4 regions of the Streptomyces sp. bgisy100 genome follow, and region 4 is predicted to be linked to each of the others. Evidence: riboswitches for the same ligand, from Rfam matches in the RefSeq annotation. Region 4 holds a riboswitch; each other region holds the start of a gene.
The links. A riboswitch is a leader RNA that binds a small molecule or an ion and turns the genes downstream of it on or off. The one in region 4 is predicted to bind cobalamin.
Positions count from the first base shown of each region.

Region 1: linked by a shared signal. The riboswitch ahead of metE (5-methyltetrahydropteroyltriglutamate--homocysteine S-methyltransferase) and the one ahead of AC3EQ1_RS16275 (ribonucleoside-diphosphate reductase subunit alpha) in region 4 are both predicted to bind cobalamin.
Region 2: linked by a shared signal. The riboswitch ahead of AC3EQ1_RS24400 (ABC transporter substrate-binding protein) and the one ahead of AC3EQ1_RS16275 (ribonucleoside-diphosphate reductase subunit alpha) in region 4 are both predicted to bind cobalamin.
Region 3: linked by a shared signal. The riboswitch ahead of AC3EQ1_RS09310 (cobalamin biosynthesis protein) and the one ahead of AC3EQ1_RS16275 (ribonucleoside-diphosphate reductase subunit alpha) in region 4 are both predicted to bind cobalamin.

Region 1 is NZ_JBYITE010000079.1:1,243-5,048, forward strand. Features, by position in the region: gene AC3EQ1_RS30075 (GNAT family N-acetyltransferase) at 1-67, shown strand, start outside; gene metE (5-methyltetrahydropteroyltriglutamate--homocysteine S-methyltransferase) at 186-2,516, opposite strand; cobalamin riboswitch at 2,687-2,875, opposite strand; gene AC3EQ1_RS30085 (ATP-binding protein) at 2,974-3,393, opposite strand; gene AC3EQ1_RS30090 (helix-turn-helix domain-containing protein) at 3,553-3,806, shown strand, end outside.
Region 2 is NZ_JBYITE010000043.1:25,009-28,814, reverse strand. Features, by position in the region: gene AC3EQ1_RS24405 (FecCD family ABC transporter permease) at 1-254, opposite strand, end outside; gene AC3EQ1_RS24400 (ABC transporter substrate-binding protein) at 331-1,347, opposite strand; cobalamin riboswitch at 1,382-1,560, opposite strand; gene AC3EQ1_RS24395 (NAD(P)/FAD-dependent oxidoreductase) at 1,809-3,248, shown strand; gene AC3EQ1_RS24390 (NAD(P)/FAD-dependent oxidoreductase) at 3,500-3,806, opposite strand, start outside.
Region 3 is NZ_JBYITE010000010.1:14,387-18,192, reverse strand. Features, by position in the region: gene AC3EQ1_RS09315 (cobyric acid synthase) at 93-1,676, opposite strand; gene AC3EQ1_RS09310 (cobalamin biosynthesis protein) at 1,673-2,656, opposite strand; cobalamin riboswitch at 2,821-2,949, opposite strand; gene AC3EQ1_RS09305 (hypothetical protein) at 3,160-3,396, opposite strand; gene AC3EQ1_RS09300 (inorganic phosphate transporter) at 3,414-3,806, opposite strand, start outside.
Region 4 is NZ_JBYITE010000021.1:18,066-21,871, forward strand. Features, by position in the region: gene mctP (monocarboxylate uptake permease MctP) at 1-192, shown strand, start outside; gene AC3EQ1_RS16270 (thioesterase family protein) at 354-731, opposite strand; cobalamin riboswitch at 936-1,059, shown strand; gene AC3EQ1_RS16275 (ribonucleoside-diphosphate reductase subunit alpha) at 1,210-3,603, shown strand; gene AC3EQ1_RS16280 (ribonucleotide-diphosphate reductase subunit beta) at 3,603-3,806, shown strand, end outside.

The sequences.
Region 1 (3,806 bases), on a different contig from region 4:
GGAGGGCCAGCCGTTCCCGGACTCCCCGGTGTTCGCCGTGATGCTTCTGGATCTGCCGCTGACCTGAGCCGCGCGGCTTGCCCGTCCGTGCAATGAGTGGGCGGGGAGCCCCCCGTTGGTCCCGCGCCCCGCGGGCGGTGCCGGACACCAGGGGCATCCGGCACCACCCTCCGGTCGGCCCCCGGTCAGGACTCCGTCGTCGGAGCCGGCAGCCCGTCCCGGACCTCGCGGGCCGCCGCGACCAGGTTCTCCAGCGATGCCCGGACCTCCGCCCAGCCGCGGGTCTTCAGCCCGCAGTCCGGGTTGACCCAGAGCCGCTCCGCCGGGATCGCGTCCAGGCCCCGGCGGAGCAGGCCCGCCGCCTCGGCCGCGTCCGGGATGCGGGGCGAGTGGATGTCGTAGACGCCCGGCCCGACCTCCCGCGGGTAGCCGACGGCGGCCAGCTCCCCGGCGACCTGCATGTGGGAGCGGGCGGCCTCCAGGCTGATCACATCGGCGTCCAGGTCGTCGATGGCCCGGATGATGTCACCGAACTCGGCGTAGCACATATGGGTGTGGATCTGGGTGTCCGGACGGACCCCGCCGGTCGCGAGCCGGAACGCCTCGGTGGCCCAGGCGAGGTACTCCGGCCGGTCGGCCGAGCGCAGCGGCAGCGTCTCGCGCAGCGCCGGTTCGTCCACCTGGATCACCGAAGTCCCGGCCGTCTCCAGATCCTTCACCTCCTCGCGGAGGGCGAGGGCGACCTGGCGGGCGGTCTCGGCGCGCGGCTGGTCGTCGCGGACGAAGGACCAGGCGAGCATCGTGACCGGGCCGGTGAGCATGCCCTTGACGGGGCGTTCGGTGAGGGACTGCGCGTAGCGGGTCCAGCGGACCGTCATCGGCTCAGGCCGGGAGATGTCGCCGGCCAGGACCGGCGGACGGACGTAGCGGGTGCCGTAGGACTGGACCCAGCCGTGCCGGGTGGCCAGATAGCCGGTCAGCCGCTCGGCGAAGTACTGCACCATGTCGTTGCGTTCGGGCTCGCCGTGCACCAGCACGTCGATTCCGGCCCGCTCCTGGAAGGCGATCACTTCCTGGATCTCGGCCGCGATGCGCTTGTCGTACGCCTCGCCGTCGATGCGGCCGGCGCGCAGTTCGGCGCGTGCCGTGCGCAGCTCGCCCGTCTGCGGGAACGAGCCGATGGTGGTGGTCGGCAGCAACGGCAGCCCCAGATGCGCCCGTTGGGCCGCCGAGCGCTCCGGGTACGACGCGGACCGCCGGCCGTCGGCCTCCGTGACGGCCGCGGCGCGGGCACGCACGGCCGGGTCGTGGGTGAGGGGTGAGCCGGTGCGGGAGGCCAGATCCGCACGGTTGGCGGCGAGTTCGGCGGTGATGGCGCCGGTGCCGTGCGTCAGCCCGCGGGCCAGCGTGACGATCTCGGCGGTCTTCTGCCGGGCGAACGCGAGCCAGCGGGCGATCTGCGGATCGATGTCCCGCTCGGCCGCGGCGTCCAGCGGCACATGCAGCAGTGAGCAGGAGGAGGCGACGTCCACCCGGCCGGCGAGGCCGAGCAGGGTGCCCAGCGTCGTCAGGGACGCCCCGAGGTCGTTGATCCACACATTGCGGCCGTTCACCACACCGGCCACCAGCCGCTTGCCGGGCAGTCCGCCGACCGCCGCCAGATCCTCCAGGTTGCCGGCGGCGGTACCGGTGAAGTCCAGGGCCAGTCCCTCGACCGGTGCCTTGGCGAGCACCGGCAGCGCCTTGCCCAGCCGGTCGAAGTACGAGGCCACCAGCAGCTTTGGACGGTCCGCGGCGCCCCCGAGCTCCCGGTAGGCGCGGGCGGCGGCGTTCAGCACGGCCGGGGTGCGGTCCTGGACCAGGGCGGGCTCGTCCAGCTGGACCCACTCGGCCCCGGCGGCCCGCAGCGCGGCGAGCACCTCGGCGTAGACCGGGAGCAGCCGGTCCAGCAGGGTGAGCGGATCGAAGTCGTCCGGCACCTCCGGTCCGGGCTTGGCCAGCAGCAGATAGGTGACCGGTCCGACGAGCACCGGACGGGCGGCGAGACCGAGTGCCAGGGCCTCCCGCAGCTCGGCCGTCTGCTTGCCGGGGTCGGCGGCGAACACCGTGTCCGGGCCCAGTTCCGGCACCAGGTAGTGGTAGTTGGTGTCGAACCACTTGGTCATCTCCAGGGGCGTGACGTCCCGGGTACCGCGCGCCATCGCGAAGTAGCCGTCCAGCGCGTCGGCCTCGACCGCCGCGCGGTGCCGGGCGGGAATCGCGCCGACCATGACGCTGGTGTCCAGGACGTGGTCGTAGTAGGAGAAGCCCCCGGTGGGGACCTCGTCCAGGCCCGCGTCGGCGAGCTGCCGCCACTGGGAACGGCGCAGCCCGGCCGCGGTGTCGTGCAGGGCGCCGGCGGTGACCGTGCCCTTCCAGTAGCCCTCGACGGCCTTCTTCAGCTCCCGGCCCGGGCCCTGCCGCGGGTAGCCGTGCACGGTGGCCCGTGCGGTGGCGGCTGCGGATGTGCTGGTCACAGAACTCTCCTTCGCGAGTGTGCTCCTGAGAACCCCGGCACGGGCCGAGGGCGCGAAGGGACGACCGGACGGCGGGCCGTACGCGGTGCTGCCGCGGTACCCGCCTGCTTCCGTACGCCGACCCGCCCTCGAGGTCACCGGGATCTCCGCGCGCCGGGTGGGCGAGCGGGCAACGGGCAGGTCTTCGGACTCGCGGGCACGTCTGCCAGGGCAGACCCCTACTGGCCGTCGCTTCCCAGGCCCGTCGGACCCAGTGCGTATGACGGCGGTCGTTCCCACTCACCGCTGCGGGGCAGTCCCGGAATTCCACCGGGTTCCCTCTTGCGACGCCCTGCCTGGCGGACAGGGCGAACCAGCTGCACCGGCCACCCTAGTCCGGTCCCGCGCTGTGGTCAGTACCGTTCACATGCCGGACCGGCGTGCGCGGTTCCCGGCCGACGCCGTCAACGGTCCGGAGTCAGTCGTTCTTCTGAGCGCACTCGGCCCACACCCGCTTGCCCCACGGCAGCGGGTCGGTCCCCCAGGCCTCCGCCAGCTCCCCGACGAGTGCGAGGCCGCGCCCGCTCTCGTCCGTGGCACCGGGGTTTCCGCGCACTGGACAGGCTTGGGAGAAGTCCACGACGCCGATCCGCACGCGCCGCGCCTCGGGGCGGTCGATGACGACCCGGATCGATTCTCTGCGTGCGTGCCGGACGGCGTTGGACACCAGCTCGGAGACGATCAGGGTGCCGTCGTCGGCCAAGTCGTCCAGACCCCAGGCGGCGAGTGCGACACGCACCAGGCGCCGGGCGGCCGCGGCGCTCCGGGGCTCGCGCGGCAGGGTCTCGCTGTATCCGGGGCAGCCGGTCGGGCGGGCCTGCGTTGTCGGTTGCGGCATGTCGGTCTGCTCTCTCGGATCGGCCGAGCCCCGGGGCCGGTCGCACGGTCGCCGGGGCGCTGTGCGTTCAGGGAACCGCGTTCCCGATCGAGGGGAGGGGCCGCGCGGGAGGCCAGGGGAGGGGCCAGGACGAGTAGCTTGGTCGCAGGGAGGCACCGCATGAACGACCAAGCGGGACGCGCCCGGTTCGGCGCCCATCTGGCGGGCCTGCGCAAGCGGGCGGGTCTCTCGCAGCGCTCGCTGGCGCTCCGGTTGTGCGTCACTGCCGGGATCACCACCTTGACGCGTCACGAGGTCTCCCGGTGGGAGTGCGGCGGGCGCATCCCGGACGCTTGGTTACCGCCGCTCGCGCATGTGCTCGGGGTGCCACTGGACGGACTGGAGCGGGAAGCCGCGCGGGCCCGGGGCGAAGC
Region 2 (3,806 bases), on a different contig from region 4:
GAGGCGCCCGAGGAGATGCCGAGGAGGAAGGGGTCGGCCACCGGGTTGCGGACCAGGGCCTGGAGGACGGTCCCGACGACGGCGAGTCCGGCGCCGACGACGGCGCCGAGCAGGACCCGCGGCAGCCGGACGTCGCGCACGATCGTGGTGAACGGGCCGGCCCCGGTGTCCCCGGCGAGGATGCGCAGCACATCACCGGCGGGGATCCGGACGGGGCCCAGGGCGAGCCCGGCGACCGCCGCCGCGGCGAGCACGGCCGCGAGCCCGGCGAGGACGAGGGAGCAGCGGAGCCGGCCCGCCGGGGTCCGCGGTATTCGGCGGAGCACCGCCCTAACCGCCGTGTCCGGGGTGGAGCTGCCGGGCCAGCGAGTCGACCGCCTCGGGCACCCGCACGCCGAGCACGGCGGAGGACAGCGGCAGCACCGCGAAGCGCTTGTTCCGGATCGCCGGGACGTCGGCGAGCGCCGGGTCCTGAAGGAGCCGCTTCTTCTTCGCCGCCACCGGGGTGCCGCCGTAGTCGTAGATCACGATCACTTCGGGCCGGCGCTGGACGACCTTCTCCCAGGAGACGTCGCCGAAGGTGCGGTCGAGGCCGGCGAAGACGTTCCGGCCGCCGGCGAGGCGGACGATCTCGTTGCCGATGCCCTTGCCGCCCGCGGTGAACGCCGCGCTGTCGCCGCTGTCGTAGACGAGGACGGAGGGCCGGTCCGCACCCTTCAACCGCTTCGCCGTGGCCGCGAGTTGCCGGTCCTGGCGGGCCAGGAGGGCGTCGGCCCGCTCGGGGACGCCGAAGGTGCGCGCGGTCTCGCGGATCTCCTGCCGCAGCCGGTCCATCCGCACCGGGCCGCGGCCGCAGCTCTCGATGTTGAGCCGGGTGCGCACCCCGCTCTTCTCCAGCGAACCACGGTCCCGGCCCTCGCTCTTGTCGAAGGCGCTGGCGTAGCCGCCGTAGACGAAGTCGGGTCCGGCGGCGAGCAGCTTCTCGTACGAGGGGTACTTGTCGGCCAGGACGTCGACGCCCCGGTAGGCGTCCCGGAAGCGGGGCAGCACCCGGTCGTCGAGGTAGGCGGTGCCGGCCAGGCGCTTCTCCAGGCCCAGGGCGAGCATGACCTCGGTGGAGTGCTGGTTCAGGGTGACGGCCCGCTTCGGCGGAGCCGTGAACGTCGTCTTCACACCGCAGTTGGTGACGGTGTACGGGAAGCCCTTCGCGGCGGCGGAACGGCCGTTGGCGGGCCGGTCGTCGGCGGGCCGGCCGGCCGTGGGCGCGAGGCCGCAGCCGGTGAGCGGGAGCAGCAGCAGAGCCGCCGCGACGGTCCGGACGCGCAGTGACCCCGGGAACCGGGACATGCATGCCTCCTCCGGGGGATCCGCGTCCCCTGGTCGGTGCTGAAGGCGGCAGTCCGGTGTCTGACTCCCGAGGAGCGGCCCGTCCCGGAGCGGTGCGCCGTGCGGCACACCACCCGTTCTAAGCGGCTTCCCGGTCACAGTGGCGGGACCGTGCCGGAGTCGCACCGGCTTCCCGGGTTCCGCAGCCTCGTGAACACCCGCATTCTGTCAGAGCGCGATCAGCCCGCCCAGGGCGCGGCCCGTGAGCTGCGCCGCTCGTGGCCCTGCGGGAACCGCGCCCGTGGAGAACCGCGCCCGCCCAAGGACGCGGCAGGCCGGAGCCGGTCGCCGTTCCTCCGCCGCACGGCACCGACGGGGTGTCCGGCCGGCCGGTGTTCCGGTACCCGATCGGGGTGTGCGGGCCGGGCCGGCACCGCCTACCCTGAACGGTCTGCGACCACCGGGAATGCGGAGCCCTTCGGATGAACCACGGCCGGACCTCACCTCGTACGGCACCGTTGACGGACGGCTTCGTCAACGGCGGTGTCTCCTTCTGGTACCGGGACGGCGGCCCGCCCGGGCGCCGGCCCGCCCTGCCCGGGGACCGCGACTACGACGTGGCGATCGTCGGCGGCGGCTACACCGGTCTGTGGACCGCGTACTACCTCGCCCGGGACCGGCCCGGTCTGCGGATCGCCGTGCTGGAGCGGGAGTTCGCGGGATTCGGCGCCTCCGGACGGAACGGCGGCTGGCTCTACCACGGCTTCGCCGGGGCCCGGGAGCGCTATGCCGCGCAGCACGGCCGGCCCGCGGTGCGGGAGATGCAGCGCACCCTGTTCCGGTCCGTCGACGAGGTGATCTCGGTGGCGCACGCCGAGGGCATCGACGCGGGCATCCACAAGGGCGGCATGCTGCGCGTCGCGGTCGGCCCCGCGCAGCAGGCTCGGCTGCTGGCCGCTGTCGAGGACCAGCGCGACTGGGGCTTCACGGAGGCGGACCTGCGGTTGCTCGACGCGACGGAACGGGCGGAGCGGGTGCCGGTGGCGGGGGCGTCCGCGGCCGCCTGGACACCGCACGCCGCCGCCGTCCAGCCCGCGGCGCTGGCGTCGGGGCTGGCCCGGGCGGTGGCCGCCCGCGGAGTCGACATCCTGGAGGGCACCACGGTCACCGAGATCCTCCCCCGCAACGCCGGAGGGCGGGCCGTCGCCCGCACCGACCGGGGCAGGGTGACCGCCGACTACGTGATCCGGGCGACGGAGGGGTTCAGCGCGAACATCGCCGGACTGCGCCGTCAGTGGCTGCCGATGAACAGCTCGATGATCGTCACCGAGCCGCTGTCCGACGCGGTGTGGGAGCGGATCGGCTGGCGGAACCGGGAGGTGCTCGGCGACACGGCCCACGCCTACATCTACGCCCAGCGCACGGCGGACGGCCGGATCGCCCTCGGCGGCCGGGGAGTTCCGTACCGCTTCGGTTCGCGCACGGACACCGGGGGCGTCACCCGGCCGCAGACCGTGGACGCCCTGTGGCGCGCGCTCGTCACGCTCTTCCCGCCCGCCGCGGACTCCGCCGTGGAGCACGCGTGGTGCGGTGTTCTGGGCGTGCCGCGGGACTGGTGCTCCACGGTCCGGCTGGACCACACCACCGGTCTGGGGTGGGCCGGAGGGTACGTGGGCAGTGGGGTGACGACGTCCAACCTGGCGGGCCGTACGCTGCGGGACCTCCTGCTGCGGCAGGACACCGAACTGACCGCGCTGCCCTGGGTCGGGCGGCAGGTGCGGCCCTGGGAGCCGGAGCCGCTGCGGTGGGCGGGGGTTCATCTGATCCACGCCCTGTTCCGGGCCGCGGACCGGCGGGAGAGCGCCGGCCTGCCGCACACCTCCGCGTTCGCCCGGCTGGCGGGGGTCATTTCGGGGCGGTGAGCGGCGCCGGGGCGGCCGGGCGGGGCCGTCTCCGGACGATGAGCGAGGCCGGGCGGCCGTACCGGGGCCGTCTCCCGGCGGTGCGGCCGCCAGACGTCCGCACCGGGCCCGCTCGTCCCCGCCGTCGGCCCATCGCACCGGCCGGCGGTCCCGGCCGGCGGTCCGGGCGCCTGCCGTTCAGGACAGGGGCGGGATTCTCCGTGACGTCCACCCCGGCCCCGCCGGCATCCCGTCCTCCCACGGGCCACCGTTCACCCGACGGAGACCAGCACCGGCCCCCCGTGGGCCACGGCCCGTCCGCACCATGCCGCGGAGAGCCGCACCGGCCGCCCGGGCACGGCGGTTTCCCACACACGCTGCCGGTGCAGAGTCCGGCCGTCCTGCCGCACGATCAGCCGCGGCCGGACGAGCGGTTCTGCCGGTTCCAGGCTGAACCTCCCCTGCGCGGAGAGGGAGTTCACCGGGCCGATCCGGTCGGGGGCGACCCAGGCGAGCGGTGCCTCGGCCAGCACGGACACCCGGGTGGGCAGCCATCCCCCGTCGGCCAGGTGGCGGAGC
Region 3 (3,806 bases), on a different contig from region 4:
GATGGACCGGCTCCCGGTCCACCGTTCACTGATCCGTCGTCCGGCCGTTCCCCGGCATCTCTCCCGCCGGCCCGTCATCCCCTGCCGGCCCGTCACGGCGCCCCCGGAGCGACGAAGGGAAGCCCCGGCGGGGGCCCCGACTCGATCAGCCGCAGCAGTGCGTCCGTGTCGGCGTGCTCCTCGATCAGGTCGCCGAGCCGGTCCAGCTGCTCCTCGCGGAGCGCCGCGAAGCAGGTGTCCGGCGCCGGGACGAAGCGCCGCCCGGCCGCCCGCGCGACCCGGCTCAGGAACGCCCGCCGGAACCCGTCGCTCTCCAGCGAGCCGTGCCAGTGCGTCCCCCAGACGGATCCGGTGCGGCAGCCGTCCAGGAACTCCTCGTCCGCCGGCCCGACCTCGGCCACGCCATGGTGGATCTCGTAGCCCTCGACCCATTCGCCGAGCGCCTCGCCCGCCGGCCGGGCCAGTGTCTTCTCCGGCGCGAACCGGACGCGCACGGGCAGCAGTCCCAGCCCGTCCACCGTCCCCGCCCGCGACTCGACCTCGTCCTCGATGCGTTCGCCCAGCATCTGGAAGCCGCCGCAGATGCCCAGCACCGGACGGCCCTCCGCGGCCCGCCGCGCCACCGCGTCGGCGAGGCCGCGCTCCCGCAGCCACGCCAGGGCCCGCACGGTGCCCCGGGTGCCCGGCAGGACCACCAGGTCCGCGTCGGCCAGCTCCTCCGGCCGGTCCACGAAGCGCACCACCACGCCGGGTTCGGCGGCCAGCGCGTCCACATCGGTGAAGTTCGACATCAGCGGCACCGCGGCGACCGCGACCCGCAGGACGTCCTGTCCGTGCGGCGGCGCGACGACCGACTCGCGGACCGTGCCGCGCAGCGACACCCGCAGCCCGTCCTCCTCGTCGATGCCCAGCCCGTGCGCGTACGGCAGGACGCCGAGCGTGCGCCGCCCGGTGAGCCCGTGCAGCATGTCCAGACCGGGCTCCAGCAGGGAGACGTCCCCGCGGAACTTGTTGACCAGATAGCCGGAGACCAGCGCCTGGTCCTCCCGGGCCAGCAGTGCCGTCGTACCGAAGAACGAGGCGAACACCCCGCCGCGGTCGATGTCCCCGACCACGACCACGGGCAGCCGGGCCGCCCGGGCCAGACCCATGTTCACGATGTCCGTGCGCCGCAGGTTGATCTCCGCCGGACTGCCCGCCCCTTCACAGATCACCGCGTCATACGTGCCCCGCAGCTCCTCGAGGCACTCCACCACGGTCTCCAGGAGCTGTCCGCGGTCGGTGTACCGCCGCTGCCGCCCCGGCGCGCCCGAGGCGTCCCCGAAGTAGCCCCGGGCGCTCATCTCCCCGACCGGCTTCCCCAGCAGCACCACCTGACTGCTGCGGTCGCTCCCGGGCTTGAGCAGCACCGGGTTCATCAGGGCGCTCGGCTCGACGCGGGCGGCGGCGGCCTGCATGGCCTGCGCCCGGCCGATCTCCGCGCCCTCCCGGGTGACGAACGAATTCAGCGACATGTTCTGCGCCTTGAAGGGCGCGACAGACACCCCCTTGCGGGAGAGCCACCGGCAGATCCCCGCGGTGACCACGCTCTTCCCGGCGTCGGAGGTGGTGCCGGCGACGAGCAGCCCGCCGCCTCTGTGGTGTGTGTCTCTGTGGTGCGTGTCCGGCCCGTTCATCGGCTCCCCCTTCCGGCGGCCGGGCGCCGCGGGCGGCTCCGCACCAGGCCGCCCGCGACACAGAGCGCGAGGGCCAGGACGTTGACGCGCCGGGACAGCCGGACCGCGCGTTCGATGTCCGGCACCGCCACCGGACGGTTCTCCCCGCCGAGCACCGGCCGGTGTTCGACCCGGCCGCGGTAGGCCAGGGTGCCGCCCAGGCGGACGCCGAGCGCCCCCGCGAAAGCGGACTCGACCGGTCCGGCATTGGGGCTGGGGTGTTGCCGGGCGTCCCGGCGCAGCACCCGCCAGGCGCCCCGCGGATCCGGCCCGGCGAGCACCGCCAGCGCGGCGGTGAGCCGCGAACCGGGGTAGCCCGCGACGTCGTCCAGCCGCGCCGCGGCCCAGCCGAACCGCAGATGGCGCGGCGACCGGTGGCCCACCATCGCGTCGAGGGTGTTGACCGCGCGGAAGCCGACGAGGCCGGGAACTCCGGCGACGGCTCCCCACACCAGGGCTCCCACGACCGCGTCCGAGGTGTTCTCGGCGACCGACTCGACCACGGCGCGGGCGATCTGCTGCCCGTCCAGGGCCTGCGGATCCCGGCCGCACAGATGCGGCAGCCGCTCGCGGGCGACGTCCAGGTCCCCGGCGGCCAGTGCGCCGCCCACGGCGCGCGCCTCCCGGCCCAGCGACGTCCCGCCCAGCACCGCCCAGGTGGCGGCGGCGGTCAGCCCGGCCGTGGCGGCGGGGGAGCGGCGCAGCGTGCGCGCGAGTACGGCGGAGGCCGCGGTGGCGCCTCCGGCGAGCAGGGCGGTGTGCAGCGCCCCGGCTCCGCGGTGGTCGCGCCAGAGCCGGCGCTCGAGCGCCGCGGCGGTCCGGCCGAACGCGGCGACGGGGTGACCGCGCCGCGGGTCACCGAGCACCAGGTCGGCGGCGAAGCCCAGGGCGGTGCCGAGGCCGGCCGCGCCCGCGGCGGCGAGTCCGTGTCGTCCCCTCACCGTGCGATCCGTCCCCTCCGGGCGTGATGGGCACGCATCGGATCAGCCGGCCGTCGCGCCTCGGCGGGAACATCCGGGAACGGCTCTTGGCGTACGGGAACAGCCGGGCATCGCGATCGTCCTCACTCAGGGTCCGCGCCCTGGCTCGACGTACCGGCGGTGAGAGTCTCCTGGCTTCCGGATCGGCGCGTCCCCCGGCCTTCCAGCCCGTCGCTGCGGGCCGTGACATCTCGGGTGGGGGTGCGCTCCCCGGTGACAGTGGCGGGACCGCGCCGGACTTGCACCGGCTTCCTCTCCTGCCGCCGTTGGGCCCCGGCAGTCCACCACGGGCCGCGAAGGCCCGTCAACTTGCGCTTGACCTGCGACGGGAGAGTGTGCCGCGCCCCACAGCGGACGATCGCGCCCGCCCGGGGCGCAAACGACGGTCCGCCGGGCCGGACGGCGCGGGGTGCGCTGTCCGGCCCGGCGGACCGGTTGCGGGCGGGGCCGTTCGCCCCGGCCCGTCAGGCGACGATCAGGTGGATGCCGTACGCCACGGCGGCCAGGCACAGGCCGTAGCAGACGTAGGCGCCGGTCCGGGCCAGGGAGCCGGGGGCGGTCACCGTGGCGGTGCCGTCCGGCTGGGTCCGTGTCCGGCGGGAGGTGCCGACGATGCCGAGGGTGAACAGGCCCACGAGCGCGACGGTCGCCACGAGGCTGACGCCGAAGACCTGGCCGAGAGCTGCCCAGTCGATGTTCATGACGGTGGGTTCCTTACCTAGACCGTGACCTTGGCGGCGGACTGGCCGGCCGGCGCGCTCTGCGGGGCCTTGCCCTGCGCGGCGACGCCGGCGACCGGGGCGCCGGTGGCGGCGTCGGACGCCTCACCGGAGGCCGCGGAGCCGACCGGCGGCGGGGAGACCGTGCGGAGGGCGGCGGTGACGACGCCCGGCGGCTCGGTGGCCCCGGTCTCGTTGACGTTGGTGTGGTCCACCGGCTTGCGGCGGGAGAGCGCCCAGATCGCGCCGCAGGCGACGAGCGCGAGGACGGCGACGGCGGCGACGCCCCAGGTGCCCTGGCCGGCGAGGAGCGCCGCGGCCGCCGCGACGAGACCGGCGGCCGGAAGCGTCAGCCCCCACGCGGCCACCATGCGGCCCGCGGTCGACCAGCG
Region 4 (3,806 bases):
GGTTACATCGGCCTCACCGCGTTCGTCCTCAACGCCCTCGTCACGGTGGTGCTCACCTTCGTGCTGCGGGCGGTGAAGGCGCCCGACGGCATCGACGAGACCACCGCGGCCGACTACACCGCGGACGCGGGCGAACCGGGCGTGGAGACCGAACTGCCGCCGGCCACCGCGGGGGCGCCGGGCGGGCACTGACCCCGGCCGGTATCCGGCTCGACGCGAGCCTGCGGGCCGTCGCCTCCGACACGGGGGCGGCGGCCCGTCGGCGTGTCCGGGGCGCCGCGCGCGGGGGCGGGCGGTACGGGCAAAGCCGGCGGCGGGGCCGGGCGAAGCTGCGCGGACGGGTCCGCCGGACCTCAGAGACGCGCCAGGAACCGGTCCCGGTCGACGATCACCCGGGTGATCTCACCGGTGGCCAGCAGCCGGCCGGCGCCGTCCTGGGCGGCCACGGTGAACCGCACCAACCGGCCGTCGAGGTAGGTGACTTCCGCGGTGGCGGTGACGGTCGCCCCCACCGGTGAGGCCTTGAGGTGGTCGACCTGGACCCGGGTGCCGACCGAGGTGCGGCCGGGCTCCAGCGCGCCCGCGAGCGCGTCGACGGTGGCGGCCTCCAGCAGGGCCAGCAGGCCGGGGGTCCCCAGGACCGGGAGGTCGCCGCTGCCGAACTCCGCGGCGGTGTCGGCCTCGCTGACGGTGTGTTCCGCGGAACCCCGCGCACCGGTCCTCAACGTCATGCCGGACAGGCTAACCGACGCGCCGGGTGACCCCGGCGGGTGATCCGCGAGCGATCCCGAATGGGAATCCGGGCGGCCCGCGGGACGCGCTTCCCCGTCCCCCCGGGCCTCGGCGCCGTTACCACATCTGTTCCCCTGCAAAGCGCACCACCCGAACCCCTGACACAAGATGTGGTGTTGCGTGCGGACCGCGACACAAGATGTATGCTCTTGCTCGCTGTCGTCGCAGGGGAATCCGGTGCGAATCCGGAACTGTCCCGCAACGGTATGAATGCGCTGGAAATGCGCACTTCCAAGTCCGAGGACCTGCCGGCGGCCTGCCCGGATCGACCGAACCGGGCGACGAAATCGTCCGGGCCTCGCGGGTTGGGCCGGTGGACGCTGCGCGGTGCGCTGCCCTGTTCCGGGGTGAGGTGTGCCCGTTCGGCGCCCGTCGTGTCCGTCCGTGCGGCCCCAGCCGAGCGAGGGAGAGCACCACGTGACCATCGCGCCCGCCGATCCGGCTTCAGCCGCCGCACCGGTGACCGAGGCAGACGGCCCCGGCACCGCGCTGCTGCGTACCCTGACCGACCTCACCGCCGATCTGCCCGCGACCGACCCGGGCCGGGTCGCCGCCGCCGCGCTCCGCGGCCGCCACGCGGGCTCCGACGAGGCCGAGTTGCGGGAGCTGGCGACCGAGGCGGCCGCCGGCCTGATCGCCGAGGACCCGGAGTACTCCCGGCTCGCCGCGCGCCTGCTCACCCGGGCGGTCGCCGACGAGGCCGCGAGCCAGGGCGCGGTCTCCTTTTCCGCCTCGGTCGCCACCGGTCACCGCGAGGGTCTGATCGCCGACCGGACCGCGGAGTTCGTCCGCGCCCACGCCTCCCGGCTCGACACGCTCGTCGAGGTCGCGCTGGCCGACGGCGCCGACGACCGCTTCGGCTACTTCGGACTGCGCACGCTGCACAGCCGGTACCTGCTGCGGCACCCGATGACCCGCCAGGTCATCGAGACCCCGCAGCACTTCATGCTCCGGGTGGCCTGCGGGCTGGCCGAGGACGGTTCGGACCGCGCCGTCGACGAGGTCGCCGCGCTCTACCGGCTGATGAGCCGGCTGGACTACCTGCCCAGCTCCCCCACGCTCTTCAACTCCGGCACCCGGCACCCGCAGATGTCGTCCTGCTACCTGCTCGACTCCCCGCTGGACGAGCTCGACTCCATCTACGACCGCTACCACCAGGTCGCCCGGCTCTCGAAGCACGCGGGCGGCATCGGCCTGCCGTACAGCCGGGTCCGCTCCCGCGGCTCCCTGATCCGGGGCACCAACGGGCACTCCAACGGCATCGTGCCGTTCCTGCGGACCCTCGACTCCTCGGTCGCCGCGGTCAACCAGGGCGGCCGCCGCAAGGGCGCGGCCTGCGTCTACCTGGAGACCTGGCACGCGGACCTGGAGGAGTTCCTGGAGCTGCGCGACAACACCGGTGAGGAGGCGCGCCGCACCCACAATCTCAACCTGGCCCACTGGATCCCGGACGAGTTCATGCGCCGGGTCGAGGCCGACGCCGACTGGTCGCTGTTCTCCCCCTCCGACGTGCCGCAGCTCGTCGACCTGTGGGGCGAGGAGTTCGACGCCGCGTACCGGGCGGCGGAGGCCGCCGGGCTGGCGCAGCGCTCGGTCCCGGCCCGCCAGCTGTACGCCCGGATGATGCGCACCCTCGCGCAGACCGGCAACGGCTGGATGACCTTCAAGGACGCCGCCAACCGCGCCGCCAACCAGACCGCGGAGCCCGGCCGGGTCATCCACTCCTCGAACCTGTGCACCGAGATCCTGGAGGTCACCGACGACGGGGAGACCGCCGTCTGCAACCTCGGCTCGGTGAACCTGGGCGCCCACCTGGGCGCGGACGGAGAGATGGACTGGGAGCGGCTGGACGCCACCGTGCGCACCGCCGTGACCTTCCTCGACCGCGTGGTGGACATCAACTTCTACCCGACCGAGCAGGCCGCGGCGTCGAACGAGCGGTGGCGGCCGGTGGGCCTGGGCGTGATGGGCCTCCAGGACGTCTTCTTCCGGCTGAAGCTGCCCTTCGACTCCCCCGAGGCGTCCCGGCTCTCCACGCTGATCGCCGAGCGCATCATGCTGGCGGCCTACGAGGCCTCCTGCGACCTCGCCGAGCGGCACGGCCCGCACCCGGCGTGGTCGGCCACGCGCGCCTCGCGCGGCGTGCTGCACCCGGACCACTTCGGGGTGGAGCCGACCCTGCCGGAGCGCTGGGCGGCGCTGCGCGCCCGGGTCGCGGCCACCGGCATGCGCAACTCCCTGCTGCTCGCCATCGCGCCGACGGCCACCATCGCCTCGATCGCGGGCGTGTACGAGTGCATCGAGCCGCAGGTCTCCAACCTCTTCAAGCGCGAGACGCTGTCGGGTGAGTTCCTCCAGGTCAACTCCTACCTGGTGGAGGAGCTGAAGGAGCTGGGTGTGTGGGACGCCCAGACCCGGGAGGCGCTGCGGGAGTCCAACGGCTCGGTGCAGGAGCTGAACTGGATCCCGCAGGAGATCCGGTCGCTGTACCGGACGGCCTGGGAGATCCCGCAGCGCGCGCTGATCGACATGGCGGCGGCCCGTACGCCCTACCTCGACCAGAGCCAGTCGCTGAACCTCTTCATGGCCTCCCCGACCATCGGCAAGCTCAGCTCGATGTACGCCTACGCCTGGAAGAAGGGCCTGAAGACCACGTACTACCTGCGGTCGCGCCCGGCGACCCGGATCGCGCGCGCCGCGGGCGGCAGCGGAGCGGCTGCCGCGCCGATCCCCGTCCAGCAGACGGCCGAAGCGGCGGACGCCGTCGCCTGCTCCCTGGAAAACCCCGAGTCCTGCGAGGCCTGCCAGTAATGTCCACCCACACCACCGAGATCGCGGCGGACTCCACCGCCGAGAAGAACCTGCTCGACCCGGGCTTCGAACTGACCCTGCGCCCGATGCGCTACCCGGACTTCTACGAGCGCTACCGCGACGCGATCAAGAACACCTGGACCGTGGAGGAGGTCGACCTCCACTCGGACGTGGCCGACCTGGCCAAGCTCTCCCCCGGTGAG